4 regions of the Methylobacterium sp. WCS2018Hpa-22 genome follow, and region 4 is predicted to be linked to each of the others. Evidence: predicted binding sites of a transcription regulator. Region 4 holds the regulator's gene; each other region holds the start of a gene.
The links. Region 4 encodes PhoB, which activates phosphate uptake and scavenging genes when phosphate is short. Its sites were predicted from a motif close to TGTCATNNANCTGTCAT; they were not measured.
Positions count from the first base shown of each region.

Region 1 (4,317 bases), on a different contig from region 4:
CCGGAGGCGGCGTCCACGCTCGGGGAAATTTCCCGCACCGTGCCGACGGTCCGCACCTTCGGGTCCGCCTGGAGGGTGACGTCGATCTGCTTGCTCTCGGGCGGGGTCGCGAGAACCGCCTCGAACACGTTGAACACCGCGTCGCGCGGCCCGTCCTCCGCCATGGTGAGAACGGTCTGGCCCGCCTGGACCACTTGCCCCACCTCGAAGCTGCGGCTCAGGACGATGCCGTCAACGCCCGATTTCAGATCGGTGTAGGAGAACTGCTCCTGGGCCGTGCCCAGTGCCGCCTTGGCGGACTCGACCGAGGCCAGGGTCGTGCGGAGTTGCTGCTCGGCATCGTCATAGCTCGGCCGTGTGGTGTATCCGCTGGAGAGCAGCATCTCCTGGCGCTTGAAATTGACCTTTGCCTGGGTCAGCAGCGCCTCGGCGGAGGTCAGCGCGGCCTGAGCGTTGTTGAGGTTGGCGCGCTGCTCCTGCGGATCGAGCTTGGCCAAGACCTGATCGGCGGTGACGTGATCGCCGACCTCCACCAGTCGCGTGGCGATCTTGCCGTTGTTACGGAACGCCACGTTGACCTGCGACTGGGCCTGGATGTCGCCCGTGAAGACGAGATCGGCCGAGATGGTGCTACGCTCGGCCTTCGCCGTCCGGACGATGGCGAGGCTCTGCTTGGCCGCGCCGGCAGCGGAGACGTCCTCCGCCTCCTTGGCAGAAGCCGGAAGCGAGGCCGAGACCGCAAGGCCGAGGAGGGTGACCGCCCCCGCGCCACGGATTCGTCGAATGGACTTGGTCAGACCAGACACCACGACCCCATTCCGGATAAGCTCTATCGAACCGCTTCTCTATCGGGTATCTTACAGACCGTCCAGACGGTTTCTAAAAGGCAATGACATGGCAAAGCCGCGCACACGGCGCGAGGACCGGGCAAGCATCATCCTCGATGCGGCCGAGAGCCTGATCCGTCGTGCGGGTACGCGCACCTTGACGATCGACGCGGTCGCGGCGGAGGCGGGCCTGAGCAAGGGCGGGGTCCTCCACCATTTCTCCTCGAAGGAAGCGCTCATCACGGCCATGGCCGAGCGCAAGCTGAAGGAGGTCAAGGAGGGCATTGCCCGGCTCGAAGCGGAGCAGGTTCCGGGTCCCTCGGCCCTCCCCCTCGCGCTGATCGCCCATGCGAGGCAGGTCTACGCTGAGGAAGAGGGCTTCCCGCGGGCCTTCCTTCTGGCCTCCGCAGAAAATCCCGAGGCATTCGCCGGCTTCAACGCGTTCCTCCGCGAACGGCTCGCCGGCCTCGAGAAGATCGAGACCTGTCCGGGGATCGGCGCAGCTTTGGTGTTCTCGACACTGGGGTTGCTGATCACCCGGACGCTGGGCTTCCATTCCATGGAGGGCGCGCAGCTCGAACGGCTCTTCGACGGCCTCGAAAAGGTGGCGCGCTGCGTGACCGAGGGCGAGATCCCTCCGGATGCGTGCGGGACGCCCTGAGCGGCTTCACGCGAGGGCGGCCATGGCCTGGAAGACGAGGGCGTGGCGGGCGGCCAGGGCGTCGATATCGGTGGCATAGCCGCCGCCGATCACAGCCACGAGGGGAATGCGACGCCGGCGTGCTTCTCCGATGACGTAGCGATCCCGTGCGGCGAGGCCCGCATCGGTGAGGGCCAGTCGCCCGAGCCGGTCGTCCATGTGCGGATCGACCCCGGCATTGTAGAACACGATGTCCGGCGAGAGGCCGTCGAGCAGGCCCGGCAGATGCGCCGCCAGAACGGCCGCGTAGGCCGCGTCGTCGACGCCATCGACCAAGCCCAGATCGAGGTCGCCGGGGATCTTGCGCGTCGGGTAGTTCTTTTCCGCATGGACCGAGAACGTGAACAGGTCCGGTGAGCCGGCGAGGCAATCGGCGGTGCCGTCGCCCTGATGCACGTCGCAATCGACCACCAGCGCCCGGCGGATCGTGCCCTCGTCCTGAAGCGCCAGGGCGGCGACGGCGACGTCGTTGAACACGCAGAAACCCGCGCCGGTCTCCCGCCGCGCATGGTGGCTTCCGCCGGCGGCGCTGCCTGCGAGGCCATGCTCCAGCGCGAGCCGCGCCGCCGCGAGGGTGCCGCCGGCCGAGGCACACGAGCGGGCCACGACGCTCTCATCCACCGGAAGGCCGATCTCGCGCTCGATTTCCCGCGAGACCGAGCAGGACAGGACGGCATCGACGTAATCCGATCGATGCGCGCGCTTCAGCATGTCCGCGTCGGCCGGCTCCGGTCTGACGAAACCGGCGGGGGCGAGGCCGAGCGCCGCGAGCGTTTCGGCGAGACGGCCATATTTCCGCATCGGAAAGCGATGCCCCTCCGGCAGGACGGCCTGATAGGCAGGGTGGACGACGATGGGCGGGGTCATGCCGGGTCGAACCGACCGGGCCGAACGGCAGTTCCGCGAACGGCCAAGGGTCTCGTCTCGCTCACGCCCTAGCCTTCCCTCTGGCGGGCGGCAGATCGGGGCCGCGCCGCTGTCATACGACTGAAATAGCCCGTCTGTTACGGCCTTGGGCAGGGGCTGGTTCCGTCAGGTGGCGGAGGCCCGGAGGGAGCGCGGCATGTTCGGCAGTATCGAGACCGGCGCGATCGTCGCGCTCTCGCTCTGTGCCGCACTGACCTCGGTCAATCTCCTTAGCATCGCCATCGCCGCATGGCGCATTGGCCGGAATCGCGGGACCCCGAGCTTTCCCAGCGCCGCGCCCATTTCCCTCGTTCGCCCGGTCTGCGGCCTCGAAGCGTTCAGCGAGGAGATGCTCGAGCGCGGCTTCCATCTCGACCACCCGGATTACGAGCTGATCTTCTGCGTCGCCGATGACCGCGATCCCATCGTCCCGCTGCTGCACCGCCTGATGGCGGCCCATCCCACGGTGCCGGCACGGCTCATCGTCGGCGACGAGCGAATCAGCGACAATCCCAAGCTCAACAATTGCGTGCGGGGCTGGGAGGCGGCCCGCCACGAATGGGTGGTGCTGGCCGATTCCAACGTCCTGATGCCGCCCGATTACCTGCAGAGGCTGCAGGCCTCGTGGCGGCCCGATACGGGCCTCGTCTGCTCCACGCCCATCGGCGCACGGCCGCACGGTTTCTTCGCCGAACTGGAATGCGCCTTCCTCAATACGCTCCAGGCACGCTGGCAATATACCGGCGAAAGCCTCGGCCTCGGCTTCGCGCAGGGCAAGAGCATGCTCTGGCACAAGCCCTTCCTGGACGGGCATGGCGGCATCCGGGCGCTCGCCGCCGAGATCGCCGAGGATGCGGCGGCGACGAAGCTCGTTCGCGCGGCCGGCAAGCGGGTCCACCTCGTGGCCTCGCCCTTCGACCAGCCCCTGGGCACCCGCGCGTTCCGCGAGGTCTGGTCGCGGCAGGTCCGCTGGGCGCGTCTGCGCCGGGTCACCTTCCCGCACTTCTTCGCGCCCGAGATCGGCTCCGGCACGGTGCTGCCCTTCGCGATCGCGGCCCTCTGCGTTCCCTGCACTCCAGTCCTGATCGGCGTCGTCGTCATGGCGATGCTCTGGTACGGGGCCGAATACGCGCTCGCGGCCCGCGCCGGGTGGCACCGCTCGCCCCGGCTCTTCCTCGCCTTCCTGCTTCGCGACGCCATCCTCCCCATCATGTGGGTCAGCGCCTGGATGCAGAGCGCCATCGTCTGGCGCGGCAACGCCATGGACATCCGCCCCAAGGAGACGCCGCGCCTGCGCACCCGCGCCACCGCGGCCTGACGGCGGATACGCCGGACTCCGAACTCGGCTTTAAGGCACAGACTTATTCGATACGGCCTCCGGGGTTTTGTCCCCTCACCGTCATTCCGGGTCCGCGGAGCGGAGCCCGGAACCCAGAGCCTCAACCTGTGCTCGACATGGCAGCCTCGGTGGTTCTGGATTCCGGGCTCGCCGTCGGCGACCCGGAATGACGGAGATATGTCCACGAATATCACGCGATAGCGCTCTCACCTGAGTTCGATGCCCTAACCGGATACCGGCGTCGCACGCCCTCTTTATCGTACGGCAAAACTCTTGCTTGGCCATTCCCCGACGGCAGCCTTCGCCGATGACGGGAACCCACCATGCAAAGCGAATCCACCGGCCTGCATAAGGGCCTGAACGCGTTCCATCTCTGGGGCATCGCCGTCGGCCTCGTGATCTCGGGCGAGTATTTCGGCTGGAGCTACGGCTGGGCCAGCGCCGGCACGCTCGGCTTCCTGGTGACGACGACCTTCATCGCGGCGATGTACGTCGCCTTCATCTTCAGCTTCACCGAACTCACCACGGCCATTCCGCAGGCCGGC
Region 1 covers NZ_JAVTJA010000006.1:77,277-81,593, reverse strand. The annotation lists gene RQI43_RS09790 (efflux RND transporter periplasmic adaptor subunit) at 1-806, opposite strand, end outside; gene RQI43_RS09785 (TetR/AcrR family transcriptional regulator) at 895-1,488, shown strand; gene RQI43_RS09780 (histone deacetylase) at 1,495-2,394, opposite strand; gene RQI43_RS09775 (ceramide glucosyltransferase) at 2,591-3,751, shown strand; gene eat (ethanolamine permease) at 4,096-4,317, shown strand, end outside.
Region 1: the regulator PhoB is predicted to act here: its motif matches at 2,505-2,521, upstream of RQI43_RS09775 (ceramide glucosyltransferase).

Region 2 (4,317 bases), on a different contig from region 4:
TGCGGAACCATTGGCCGACGCCGATGAGGTCATAGACCTGCACCATCATCGGCACCCCGGCGAGTTTGGCGCCGCCCGCCGCCAGGAACACGAGAGCGAGCAGGATCTGCAACGACCATGTCGCAATGGTGAGCTTGCGCGACGGAGCAGAGGTGGCCGTGAGGGTCTGTGACATGAGGAACATCCAGTTCGATGTCGCCGAACTCCGGACCGGCTCGGCTGTGCGCTAAGCCGTAGGCCCCTTCCATCCCCCATCGAAGCCTATATCTTTCGATGCATACCATCACCTGGACAGATGGATGCTCGACCAACTCACCCTCGATCAACTCCGGACTTTCGTCGCCGCGGTTGATACCGGCAGCTTCTCCGCAGCCGCACGCAAGCTCGGGCGGGCGCAGTCGCTGGTCAGCCAGTCTCTGGCAAACCTGGAGACGCAATCCGGCATCAAGCTCTTCGACCGCTCGAACCGTTATCCGGTCCTGACTGAGGCGGGCCGCGTGCTGCTCGCCCATGCACGCGCGACGGTAGCGGCCGCCGAGACGTTCAAGGCCCAGGCCCGGGACCTTGCCGGCGGCCTGGAGGCGGAAGTCAGCATCGTGCTGGACGTCCTGTTCCCGTTCCAAGTGCTCACGCAAGCCGTGGCCGCGTTCCAGCCGACCTTTCCCTCCACGCCCCTGCGCATCCAGGTCGAGACCCTGGGGGCGGTGATCGCGCCGGTCCTCGACGGGCGCTGCGCTTTCGCGGTCGCGGGTGCCACGCCCCTGCTGCCGCCCGAGCTTGCGCGCGAGCCGTTGCGCCAGATCGAACTGGTCATGGTCGCCTCGCCCGCCCATCCCCTCGCGCGCAGGACTGGGACGATCCCGACCGCCGACTTGGCCGAGCATGTCCAACTCGTCCTGACCGACCGCAGCGAGCTGACGAAGGGGCGCGAGTTCGGCGTGTTCTCGCCAAGGACCTGGCGGCTGGCCGATCTCGGAGCCAAGCATGCTTTCCTGCGCTCGGGGCTCGGATGGGGCGGGATGCCCCTGGAGGTCGTGGCGGATGACCTCGCCGTCGGACACCTCGTGCGGCTCGACATCGCCGCTTTGCCGAAGGGCGGCCTGTTCCTGCCGATGTGGGCCGTATACCCGATGGAACGGCCTCCGGGACCGGCCGGGCGCTGGCTCATTGCCCAATTGCGTTGCGGCGACACGGGCCAGTGACGCCAACAATGATGAGCGACGAACGCCTCCGCGCCGGCAGATTGGTCGAGGTCAGAGTCAAAGAAAAAAGGTGGTCGTTCCATCCGACAGGGCCGGACGGATTCGGACAACGTTGAGCAGCGCCTGCACTTGGCACGCTTCACGGAGCGAGTTCGCGTCGTACGTTCATGTCGATGACTTTAATCCAGCGCCATCGGTGCTTTTTGAATGCATGTCACAGGACTGTTATGAGCGCGACCTACTGGCAGGATCGTTGATCCCCCGGGTCCTGAGGCCATCATGTCCGACGCCGTTGCTGCTCCGACCGGCCTGCCGCAGGGCGCCAAGGCGCCCGCCACGGGGCCAAAGCTCGACCACGGCATTCATCCGGGCGGCGTCATCGCCTTCCTGCTCGTCCTGGTCGCCGGACTGGGCTACGCGCTCTACAGCCTCGTGACCGACATGAACGCGGTGGGGCAGTCGCCTCTCGCCATCGGCGCCTTCGTGCTGCTCGGACTGGCTCTGCTCATCGCTCTGGCCTTCGAGTTCGTGAACGGGTTCCACGACACCGCCAATGCCGTGGCCACCGTGATCTATACTCACTCGATGCCGCCGCTCGTCGCGGTCATCTGGTCGGGCGCCTTCAACTTCCTCGGTGTGATGCTGTCTTCCGGCGCCGTGGCCTATGCCATCGTCACCCTGCTGCCGGTGGAACTGATCCTGCAGGTCGGGTCGTCGGCCGGTTACGCCATGATCTTCGCGCTGCTCATCGCCGCGATCCTCTGGAACCTGGGCACCTGGGCTTTCGGCCTGCCGAACTCGTCGTCCCATGCCCTGATCGGATCGGTCATCGGCGTCGGCCTCGCCAACCAGTTGATGGCCCCCGAGGGACAGGCAACCTCGGGCGTCGACTGGGCGCAGGCCCTGGGCGTGTTCAAGGCGCTGCTGTTCAGCCCCGTCATCGGGTTCGTCGCCGCCGCCCTGCTGCTGCTGGCCCTCAAATTCACCGTGCGGCGCAAGGATCTCTACGAGGCCCCCAAGGGCGAAACCCCGCCGCCTTTGTGGATTCGCAGCCTTCTGATCCTGACCTGCACGCTCGTGTCGTTCTTCCATGGCGGCAATGACGGCCAGAAGGGCATGGGCCTGATCATGCTCATCCTCATCGGCGCCGCCCCCACCGCCTACGCCCTCAACCGCACGATGGCGGACGACACCACCCCGGCCTTCATCCAGACCTCCCAGAACGCCAGCACGGTATTCGCCAGCCATGCCGGGAACGCGCCGAAGCCTGACGCCGCCGAGGCCCGCAAGCAAGTCTCGGAAGCTCTCAAGTCCAAGGACCTGAACCAGCCTGCCGTGTACGGGGCCCTCGCCGCGCTCTCCACCGACATCGCCGATAACGTGAAGGCCTACGGCGCCATCAAGCAGGTGCCGGCTGCGGCGACGTCGAACCTGCGCAACGACATGTATCTCGCCGCCGACGCGATCCGGCTCCTGCCGAAGAACGGCGCGACATTCTCGGAAACCGAGGCCGGTACCCTGAAGGCCTATACCGGCCTCCTCAACGATGGGACACGCTACATCCCGACTTGGGTCAAGGTCTGCGTCGCACTGGCTCTCGGCCTCGGCACGATGGTCGGCTGGAAGCGCATCGTCGTCACCGTGGGCGAGAGAATCGGGAAGACCCATCTCACCTACGCGCAGGGCGCTTCCGCCGAGATGGTCGCCGCCGGCACCATCGGTCTCGCCGAACTCTACGGTCTGCCAGTCTCGACCACGCACATCCTGTCGAGCGGCGTCGCCGGCACCATGGCCGCCAACGGTTCGGGCCTGCAGATGTCGACCGTACGCAACATGGCGCTGGCCTGGGTCCTGACCCTGCCGGCCGCCATCACCCTGGCGGGCGTCCTCTTCTTCATCCTACGGCACGTGTTCTAGCGGCGCCTCGACGTGGCCGGCCGGGACCCCGATGCTGGACGATCGCAGCGTCCCGCGGTAGGCGTCCACGGCCGAAGCAGGGTTGCTTCACGAAACGGGACTGGCCCCTTGAGCGAACGAACAGGGGCGGGAGCGCTGACGATCTACCTCGACGTGGACGGCGTCGTCACGACGGTGGACTTTCAACGGCAAGCCGGGAAGGACAGGCTCAACCCGACCCAGGTCGCCCTCGTTGCCGCCCTCGTACGGGAGTTCGACGCGAAGGTGGTCGTGTCGTCCACATGGCGCGTCGACGATTGCCGCCCGACACTGGTGGAAGCCGGCCTATCCGAGGACTGCTTTCACCCGGACTGGCGGACGGCCATCCTGCCGACGAGCAGGAATGCCGAAACGGGCGCGATGCTTCCCGCCGAGCAAGCCGGGCGCGGTGATGAGATCACCGAACACGCGAGCCGGAACCACATCACGCACTATCTCGTCCTCGACGACGTAGAGGTCGGCCCGGCCCATGCGGGTCGGCACGTTCGTCCCGTTGCAGAGCTTGGACTAAGCGAGGCGGAGGGGATCCTGGCCCGCGACCTGCTGGCGGGGATGGCGGCTCCTCGAGCAATGATGGGTCAGATTGGCTCATTCCCACGCACCGCCGATTTACTTCCCCATAGGGATTGAACTTTTCGAAAGCACCGGTCATTCCATGACAGTGGAGTGACACCCGCGTCACGCTGCCCCCGACATCGACAGGGTCTCCTGGACCTTTGCCGGACCTGCCCGTCCGGTCCCGCCTCGACGCCGCACCTGTGCGGCTGCTGAGAGCGCGTCGCGTCGGATTGTCGTTCGGCAGGAAGGAGTGGCTGCGATGTTCGGGTTCAGAACTCACGGAAGGACGTCCAGTCCTTCGCTCGCGGTCCTGGGTATCGCCGAACGGTCCGCCGCGGAGGCCTATGCCGCGCTCATCGCCACAGGCTGGTCGGAGATCGGATTCGGGTACCATGGTACCGTCCATGCGCATCCAGACCATCCGGACGTCATCGTGCGCTTCGCACGCAAGGCCGATGGGTTCGGCGATTATGCGGCCCTGCTTCGCAAGGGGTTCGCAGGCTCCGATGGCCCGCACGCGCCGCGTATCCACGACCTGCAGGTCAGCCGCTGCGGCGCGCTGATGACCGTGGGCTCACGGCTCACGAATCCGGCGCGGGAT
Region 2 covers NZ_JAVTJA010000009.1:224,370-228,686, forward strand. The annotation lists gene RQI43_RS14275 (DoxX family protein) at 1-175, opposite strand, end outside; gene RQI43_RS14280 (LysR family transcriptional regulator) at 300-1,202, shown strand; gene RQI43_RS14285 (inorganic phosphate transporter) at 1,482-3,119, shown strand; gene RQI43_RS14290 (HAD domain-containing protein) at 3,228-3,788, shown strand; gene RQI43_RS14295 (hypothetical protein) at 3,976-4,317, shown strand, end outside.
Region 2: the regulator PhoB is predicted to act here: its motif matches at 1,415-1,431, upstream of RQI43_RS14285 (inorganic phosphate transporter).

Region 3 (4,317 bases), on a different contig from region 4:
GTCGTCTGCGAAGTAAAAACGATGGCTCGGTATTCTCAAAAAAATCTCCCGACGGGTCATTCTGGTCTGAGCGCAACCCGTCCGTGACCGGAAGTTCTGTGGGCAGTCTCAACGCTGTGACTTTCTGATCGACGCAGGCGCTGACTTCTGCCGGGAGGTATTCTCGCACTCAGGGGCCTATCTCCGTCGCGCTCGTTCCCTCGGGCGGTAAACCCCGTTCACAGCGACATATGAACCTATCTTCGATCCCGGCGTTCACATTTCTTGTGTTATCGAAGGAGTGGCGATGCTCATTGAAGACTATCGCGAGCCAGCCCGGCCCCGGCCGCGCACCAGGGATCTCAACAGCGCGCTGACCGAGACCACCCGGCGGCGTCTCGGCGAGGAGTTGCAGGCCCTCTACGAGCCCGTGATCGACGAGCCTCTCGACCCTCGCCTTGCCGAGCTCATGAAACAGCTGGAGGCGGACAGGGACCGTTAGATCCTGTCTGGCTAAATCCGGTCCAGGGATCGGGGGTGATCCTGTCGGTGCCGCCCGGCGATCTCCCGACGGCGGATGTCCTTTCTCCCCATGCGGGCTCCGGCCCAACCCGCACCTTGCCGCGGCCCTCGGTTCAACGCTGTTCGGACCCTCAACGCGGGAGAGGCCCCGATCTCGTGGCGATCCGGGTTTGAACCGTCGGAGGCCCGGCGGAACGACATCGTCCAGGGTCGGAGCGGACGAGTGTTCCGCAGCCATGACCAATTCTGAATGGCATTCGATGTCGGCGGGGCACCATCCTGCGTCATTCGCCGGTGGAGCGAGGGCTCAAAGTGCCTCGCCGGCCATGTAGGCGATACGAAGACGTCCTGATCGGCTATAGTGGCATTAATATCCTGACGGGCTTGGCCGGCAACGACTTCCTCCGGGGATTAAGAGCATCCGATACACTGATCAGCGGCGACGGCAATGACAAGCTGGCAGTTACCAATGCACCAGCGCTGGTCGACGGGGAAGATGGGCAGGACAGGCTCCTGCTTCTTGGACCCGATACTTTCACGTTCACCGACGCAAGCTTCAAGAGTATCGAGACGATCTATGTGCGCGGAGCTCTAACCCTCGATCTGTCGGGCGTGACCGCAGGCACCACGGTCAACCTGCAGAACGCCAAGGATACCTTCGCCACGGTGTCGGGGACAAAGGGGAACGATGTCATCAGGGCCGGCGAGGGTGACACGGTGATCGATGGCGGCACCGGTAACGACAAGCTGTATGCTGGTGGGGGAGCTGATACCTTCACTTTCAAAATGAATTTTGGGAAGGATAACGTCTATGGTTTTGCGAAGGGCTTCGATCATTTCGACGTGTCAGCCCTCGTGAGCAGCTTCGAGGATATCAACCTTACTATGTTGAACGGGGGGCGGACACTCTTGTCACGTTCGATGATTTTGGTCTTGGCAGCAGTATCATCCTGAGAGATGTTGCTAAAGGATCCTTGAGTAGGGCGGACTTTGGACTCCTGATCTAGTAGTATGTCGGTAATTCACTTCTAGAGGGTAGTCTGAATCGTCTTACGAAATGAGGATGCAGGACGGGGCGGAACGAAGCTAACCGAAGAGATGTCCAGCGACGGCCTGCCGCACGCTGGACGCGAATAGCGACGATGAAGACCTCGGACGACGCGGCGTTATTTTCCGCCCAGTCCGACGAACCTCGGCGAAGTGCAGATGCTGCCGGCAAGCACAGGCGATGTACATCATCACTGCATGCCCTTCCACGAGCGCTTGGCCCAGCAAGGCTCACCGAAGAATGTCGCGCAGGCGGCCGTGATGCGAAGGCGACTGGTGACGCTCAGCGCGATCCCTCGGAATGCACGTCATGATGGCCAATCACGGCTCGACCATCGACGTCGTCGCTCCGCCCCGTCCCTGCGAGTCGTCTGAACCATCGGGAGAATACGATGGCAGCAGACGCGCCTCGTCGTCATCACAGTGTCGCCCAGCCTTGCGATCCAGCGCGATAGTGAGCCGGTATTTTGCCGGCCATGTTCGCCGCGAACGCATTATGCAGCATCTTCTCATTGAGGAATCGTCCCTCCCGGGGCTGATCTTCGCCCTCGCCTTCGACACGGATGGACGGGGACGCCAGGTTGCGCTGAGGGACGAGCTTCCTTCCCTCGGTGACCCGGAACACGGCTTCGTTTGGCTTCACGTCGATCTCGTCGATGCGCGGACCGAGGCGCTGATCCTTGAGGGACGCCTTGGCCCGCCCCGTCTCGCCGCCGCAACCTTCGCCCGCGACGAGCATCAGCGTGTCGTCGTCGATGGCCCTCATGCCGGCTTCGTCATCGCCGACCGGGAACGCGCTTTCGACGGGTCGTCGAGCGAAGAGCCGAACGGCCGCCTCCATTGCGTTCTCGGTCCAGGCTATCTGGTCAGTGGCCGTCGCCATGCCACGGCCTGCGCGGTCGCCGCCCGCGACGCGGTCCTGTCCGGTACCCTCGTTCCCGGCCCGGCAAAGCTGCTGGAGCGCTTCGTCGGCAGCACCATCGCATCGCTCAATGCCACGTCCGATCGCCTGTCTTCCTCCCTCGATGCCATCGAGGACGACATGCTCGACGAGGCCAAGGCCGACGATGCCAGGCCGTTGGGACCGATCCGCCGCCAATCCGTGCGCTCCCACCGTCAACTCGCCGGCTTACGCGCGGTGTTCCACCGGCTCGAGGATGAGGCCGCCATGGAGGGCGACCAATTGCCGGAAGCCGTCGGCGCCATGGCGGCGCGCGTGGTCCAGCGCCTCGATTCGCTCCACCGGGACATGCATGTCCTGTCCGAGCGCAGCCGGCTTCTCCAGGATGAGATCGCCGCCCGCACGACCGCGCTGACCAACCGCCAGCTCTTCACCCTCTCCATCCTCACGGCCCTGTTTCTGCCGCCCACCCTGGTCACGGGCGTCTTCGGCATGAACACCAAGGGCCTGTTCTTTTCCGAATCCGACAGCGGCTCCATGATCGCCCTGATCATCGGCGCGCTCGCGGCGCTGGCCGTCTATGTCGTCATCCGCCGGCTCAATCTCGCCGGCCGGCCTGGTTGATCCCGAACGCGAACGCGCCCACACACCCTCGATTCATCCGACCACCGGAGCCTTCCCCCGCATGGACTTCTTTCGCCGCTTCACCGTGCTCATGTGCGCGCCTAACTTCGACCCGGACGACCTCGAGGGCGTGCGCGTCCAGCAGATCATTGGCTCTGTGGAGAAGCTCGGCTTCGAAGTGGTCCGCGCCCGCCGCGTGGAGGACGCAGCCATCGCGGTCCAGACCGATGCCGCCATCGGCTGCATGGTGGTCGATTGGGGCAAGCGCGGCCTCGACGGCAAAGCGGCTGCCCTCATCAACCTGATGCGGAAGCGCGGGCTCGAAATGCCCATCGTCATCATGGTCCGCCGCAAGCGCCTGGAGGACATCCCCGTCGAAGTGCTCGACTTCATCGACGGCTACATCTTCCTGGCCGAAGAGACCCCTGACTACATCGCCCGCGGCCTGGTGAGCCGCGTGAAGCAATATGCCGAGACCCTGAAGACGCCGTTCTTCGGCGCGCTGGTCGATTACGCAGAGCAGGGCAACCAGCTCTGGACCTGCCCGGGCCATAACGGCGGCATCTTCTACAACCGCTCGCCGATCGGGCGTATCTTCGTGGAGCATCTCGGCGAGGCCGTGTTCCGCGACGACCTCGACAATTCCGTGCTCGATCTCGGCGACCTTCTGGTCCACGAAGGCCCGGCCTTGAAGGCGCAGAAAGAAGCCGCCGTCATCTTCGGCGCCGAGAAGACCTATTTCGTCCTCAACGGCACCTCGGCCTCCAACAAGATCGTGCTCTCGGCCCTGGTGGCGGAGGGCGACCTCGTCCTGTTCGACCGCAACAACCACAAGGCGGCCCATCACGGCGCCCTGTTCCTCGGCGGCGCGGTTCCGGTCTTCCTGGAGACCGACCGCAACTGCTTCGGCCTGATCGGCCCGATGTATCACGAGGCCCTCGACGAGGCGGCCATCCGTGAGAAGATCCGCACCAACCCCCTCATCACCGACAAGGAAGCCTGGAAGCGCGAGCGCCCGTTCCGCGTGGCGGTGGTGGAGCAGTGCACCTATGACGGCACCATCTACAACGCGCAGATGATCCTCGAGAAGATCGGGCATCTCTGCGACTACATCCTGTTCGACGAGGCCTGGGCGGGCTTCATGAAGTTCCACCCCCTCTTCGCCGGCCGCTTCGCCATGGGACTGAAGGGCCTCGACGAGACCTCGCCCGGCATCATCGCCACGCAATCGACCCACAAGCAGC
Region 3 covers NZ_JAVTJA010000011.1:4,364-8,680, forward strand. The annotation lists gene RQI43_RS15480 (hypothetical protein) at 287-481, shown strand; gene RQI43_RS15485 (M10 family metallopeptidase C-terminal domain-containing protein) at 814-1,455, shown strand; gene RQI43_RS15490 (CorA family divalent cation transporter) at 2,045-3,073, shown strand; gene RQI43_RS15495 (Orn/Lys/Arg decarboxylase N-terminal domain-containing protein) at 3,135-4,317, shown strand, end outside.
Region 3: the regulator PhoB is predicted to act here: its motif matches at 1,962-1,978, upstream of RQI43_RS15490 (CorA family divalent cation transporter).

Region 4 (4,317 bases):
AGCCTCGGTGGTGAGCGGACCGGCCGTTCTCCGCGAAGATCGAGGATGGAGCTGCCGTTTCGGTTGGATCACCGAGTTACGTTCGACATGTCCGCACCGCGCGCAAGGTGAACAGCCACACGAGCAGGGCCGCAGCGCTGAACGTCGCTCCGAGCGCCGAGACACCGGGCCAGCCAGCCCAGGCACAGATGGACGTCGCAGCAGCGGCGCCGAGGGCGCTGCCCACTGCATAGAACACCATGTAGCCGCCGATGAGCCGGCTGCTGGCTTCGGGACGCAGGGAGACGATGAGGCTCTGGTTCGTGACATGAACGGCCTGCACGGCGAGATCGAGCAGGACGACGCCAAAGATCAGGGCCGGAATCGATACCGACAGCAGCGCAATCGGCGCCCACGATACGAGCAGGAGCATGAGAGCTAAGCCTGTCGTCCATTGACCATGGCCCCGGTCCGCGAGCCGCCCGGCCCCCGTCGCGGCCATCGCTCCCGCCAGGCCTACGAGGCCGAACAGGCCAATCCAGGTATGGGAATAGGAGAAGGGCGGCGCACTGAGCGGCAGCACCAGCGCGGTCCAGAATGTGCTGAACGACGCAAAGATCAGAAGCGCGAGAACACCGCGAACCAGCAAGACCGGCTCGCTGAGGAACAGGATGGGGACGGAGCGAAGTGCAGCGACGTAGCTGCCGGTTCCGGCCGGGATCCGATGCCGTGGCAGGACGCGCACGAGCAGGCCGACGAGGGCGAGCGACAGGATCGCGGAGACCAGATAGACCGCTCGCCAGCCACCGATATCGGCCAGTATCCCGGCCGCGAAGCGCGCCGCCAGGATGCCGATCACGATGCCGCTCGTGACTGTACCGACCACCCGACCTCGTTCGGTCGGTGTCGCGAGCGTCGCGGCGAATGCGACCAGAACCTGAACCACGACGGCGAGCAACCCAACCGCCGCCATGCCGGCGAACAGGATCGCTCCGGACTTGGCCGTGGCCACCGCCACCAGCGCGAGCACCGACAGAAGCCCCTGGCCGAGGATGAGGCGACGGCGGTCGATGAGATCGCCGAGCGGCACGATGAAGATCAAGCCCAGCCCGTAGCCGACCTGGGTCAGGGTCACCACGAGCCCGATCGCGGCAGGCGAGATGCCGAACTCCTGCGCCATCGCATCGAGCAGGGGCTGGGCGTAGTAGATGTTGGCGACGCCCAAGCCGGCGGCGACGGCGAAAATCAGGATCGTCGTCCTGGGCAAGGCCCCCTCCGGCTCGGTAGAGGTTCGCTCATCTCTTCCGTGCGTCATGGCGGTCCTGTCGATGACATCCGATCTGGTTTTATCTTGAGACCACTTGTGACCGGCCCATTCCAGTTCTAAATTGAGACCAGCTTGGAACGGGAGCGTACCTTCGTGGCAAAGCGCGTCAGCCTCTGGAACGCCGGGTGCCCGGTTGCGCGCGCGCTCGATGTCATTGGCGACTGGTGGTCGCTCCTCATCATCCGCGATGCTTTCGACGGTGTGCGGCGCTTCAGTGAGTTCCAGACTGGTCTCGGCATCGCCAAGGGTATGTTGGCGACCCGCCTTCGCGACCTGACCGAACGGGGAATTCTGGAGACGGCGCCCGCCTCGGACGGGACCGCCTACCGGGAATACGTCCTGACGGAGAAGGGGCGCGGCCTTTTCCTCGTCATCGTCGCGCTTCGACAATGGGGGGAGGCTCATCTCTATGGGCCGACCGATCGCCGGTCTCGCTTGGTCGATCGTGAAGTCGGGGCTCCGGTCGCTCAACTCACCTTGCGATCCGCCGATGACCGTCGTCTCGGTTGGTATGACACGCGGGTGCTGAAGCCCGACGTCACCTGACAAGGTGACGTAGCGACATCGAAAGCGGATAAACCGCATGTTGGAGCGGTCGTTTCAGCCCATGATCAATGTCCGCTCTCAGCGGATGGCGGCGGCCGCAGGGCCCGTCGACGTCGGGTCGAAAGCGGACCCGGCAGCGGGCACCAAACGTCGGAGTTCCGCCAGCAGGTCTGACGGATTCAGACATCTGCCCGACGGCTGTTCCCTCTATCCAGGAAGATTCGACAGGCGCGACCGCCACCCGTCCCCTGGAAAAGGAGGGGAACTCATGCTGCCCGCCAGATGGGTGAATGCCTGAGCCCCCCGGGGCGAGCACATGCCGGAACGGACAGACGTCCGAGATCGAACGCGCTATCTCGTGGCGGCCGGAATGGCATCGGTTCGCGAGGATCGCCCGGAGGCAAGGCGACCCGCCATCGTCACGTTGGGGACGCTCTTTCCGGACGGAGCGGCGCGAAGCCGGCCGTGGCCTCACTCGTCCGTGGAGAACATCTCGTCGAAGGAATAGCCGGAGCCGCGCACGGTGCGGATCGGGTCGCTCTGGCGCGGGCGGTTGATCGCCTTGCGCAGGCGGCCCACATGGACGTCCACCGTGCGCTCGTCGATATAGACGTCGTGGCCCCAGACCCCGTCGAGCAGCTGCTCGCGCGAGAACACGCGGCCGGGGCTCTGCATCAGGAATTCGAGGAGCTTGAACTCGGTGGGCCCGAGATGGATCTCGCGGCCCTGCCGGCGGATGCGGTGGCTGACCCGGTCGAGTTCGATATTGCCGGCCACCAGCAGGTCCGACACATGGGTCGGCTTGGCCCGGCGCAGGAGCGCACGCACCCGCGCGAGGAGCTCCGGCACCGAGAACGGCTTGACGATGTAATCGTCGGCGCCGGTGCCGAGGCCACGGATGCGGTCGCCCTCCTCGCCCCGCGCCGTCAGCATGATCACCGGCAGCCGCTCGGTCTCCCGCCGTGCGCGGATGCGGCGGCACAGCTCGATGCCGGACAGGCCGGGCATCATCCAATCGAGCAGGACGAGATCGGGAACCTGCTCCTGAAGACGCAGATCGGCCTCGTCGCCCCGCGCGGCGGAATCGACGACGAAGCCCTCCGCTTCCAGGTTGTAGCGGAGGAGGAGAGTGAGGGCCTCCTCGTCCTCGACGATCAGGATGCGCGTGTTCATGCGGATGTTTTCAGGGTGATGGCGACCGTCCCGGATGGACGCGACGGCCGCGCCGAGCGTGTGCTGGAGCGGCCGGCAGGGGCAGCGATCAGGCGCTGGCGGGCATCGACACGGTGGCGTAGTTCGACGCGTCGTTCTTCGGGCGGTCCCGCTCGGCGAGCTCGTTCGTGCCGGTGACGAGATAATGGATCGTCTCGGCGATGTTGGTGGTGTGATCGCCGATCCGCTCGATGTTCTTGGCGCAGAACAGGAGATGCGTGCAGAACGAGATGTTGCGCGGATCTTCCATCATGTAGGTCAGGAGCTCGCGGAAGAGCGAGTTGTAGAGGGCGTCGATGGAATCGTCGCGCTCCCACACGTCGAGGGCGGCCTTCACGTCCTGGCTGCCATAGGCGTCGAGGACGTCCTTCAGCTGCTCCTGCACCAGATCGCCCATATGCTGGACGCCGATGACGATCTTCTGCGGCTGGATCTGATCGGCGATGGCGACCACGCGCTTGGCGACGTTCTTCGACAGGTCGCCGATCCGCTCGAGATCGTTCGAGACGCGGATCGCCGATACCGTCTCGCGCAGGTCGATGGACAGCGGCTGGCGCTTGGCGATGAGCAGGATCGCCCGCTCCTCGACCTCGTGCTGGATCGCGTCCAGACGCTTGTCGGCGGCGATGACAGCCTGGGCCAGGGGTACGTCCCGGCGCACCAGGGCATTGCCGGAATCGGTCATCATCTTCTCGGCGATCCCGCCCATCTCGGAAATCGAGCGGCGCAGGTTTTCCAGTTCCGTGTCGTAGGAACTGACGATGTGGTTGGGCATGCTCGCACTCCTCGACCGAGGCCGCCCCTGGCAGCCCGCATCGCATAGGATCGGGACCGGTGCCGCGGAACGCGGCCCCGGCGGGCTCAGCCGAAGCGGCCGGTGATGTAGTCCTGGGTCTGGCGCTTCTCGGGGTTCATGAAGATCCGTGTCGTCGGGCCGAATTCGACCAGCTCGCCAAGATACATGAACGCCGTGAACTGCGAGATGCGCGCGGCCTGCTGCATGTTGTGGGTCACGATGACGATCGTGAATTCCGAGCGCAGCTGCTCGATCAGCTCCTCGATGCGGCCCGTGGAGATCGGGTCGAGGGCCGAGGTCGGCTCGTCGAACAGGATCACCTCGGGACGCTGGGCGACGGTGCGGGCGATGCAGAGACGCTGCTGCTGACCGCCGGAGAGACCCATGCCGGATTGCTTGAGCTTGTCCTTCACCTCGTCCCAGAGGGCGGCCTTGCGCAAGGATTCCTCGACGCGCA
Region 4 covers NZ_JAVTJA010000022.1:68,703-73,019, reverse strand. The annotation lists gene RQI43_RS22415 (MFS transporter) at 77-1,294, opposite strand; gene RQI43_RS22410 (helix-turn-helix domain-containing protein) at 1,400-1,852, shown strand; gene phoB (phosphate regulon transcriptional regulator PhoB) at 2,324-3,025, opposite strand; gene phoU (phosphate signaling complex protein PhoU) at 3,114-3,839, opposite strand; gene pstB (phosphate ABC transporter ATP-binding protein PstB) at 3,926-4,317, opposite strand, start outside.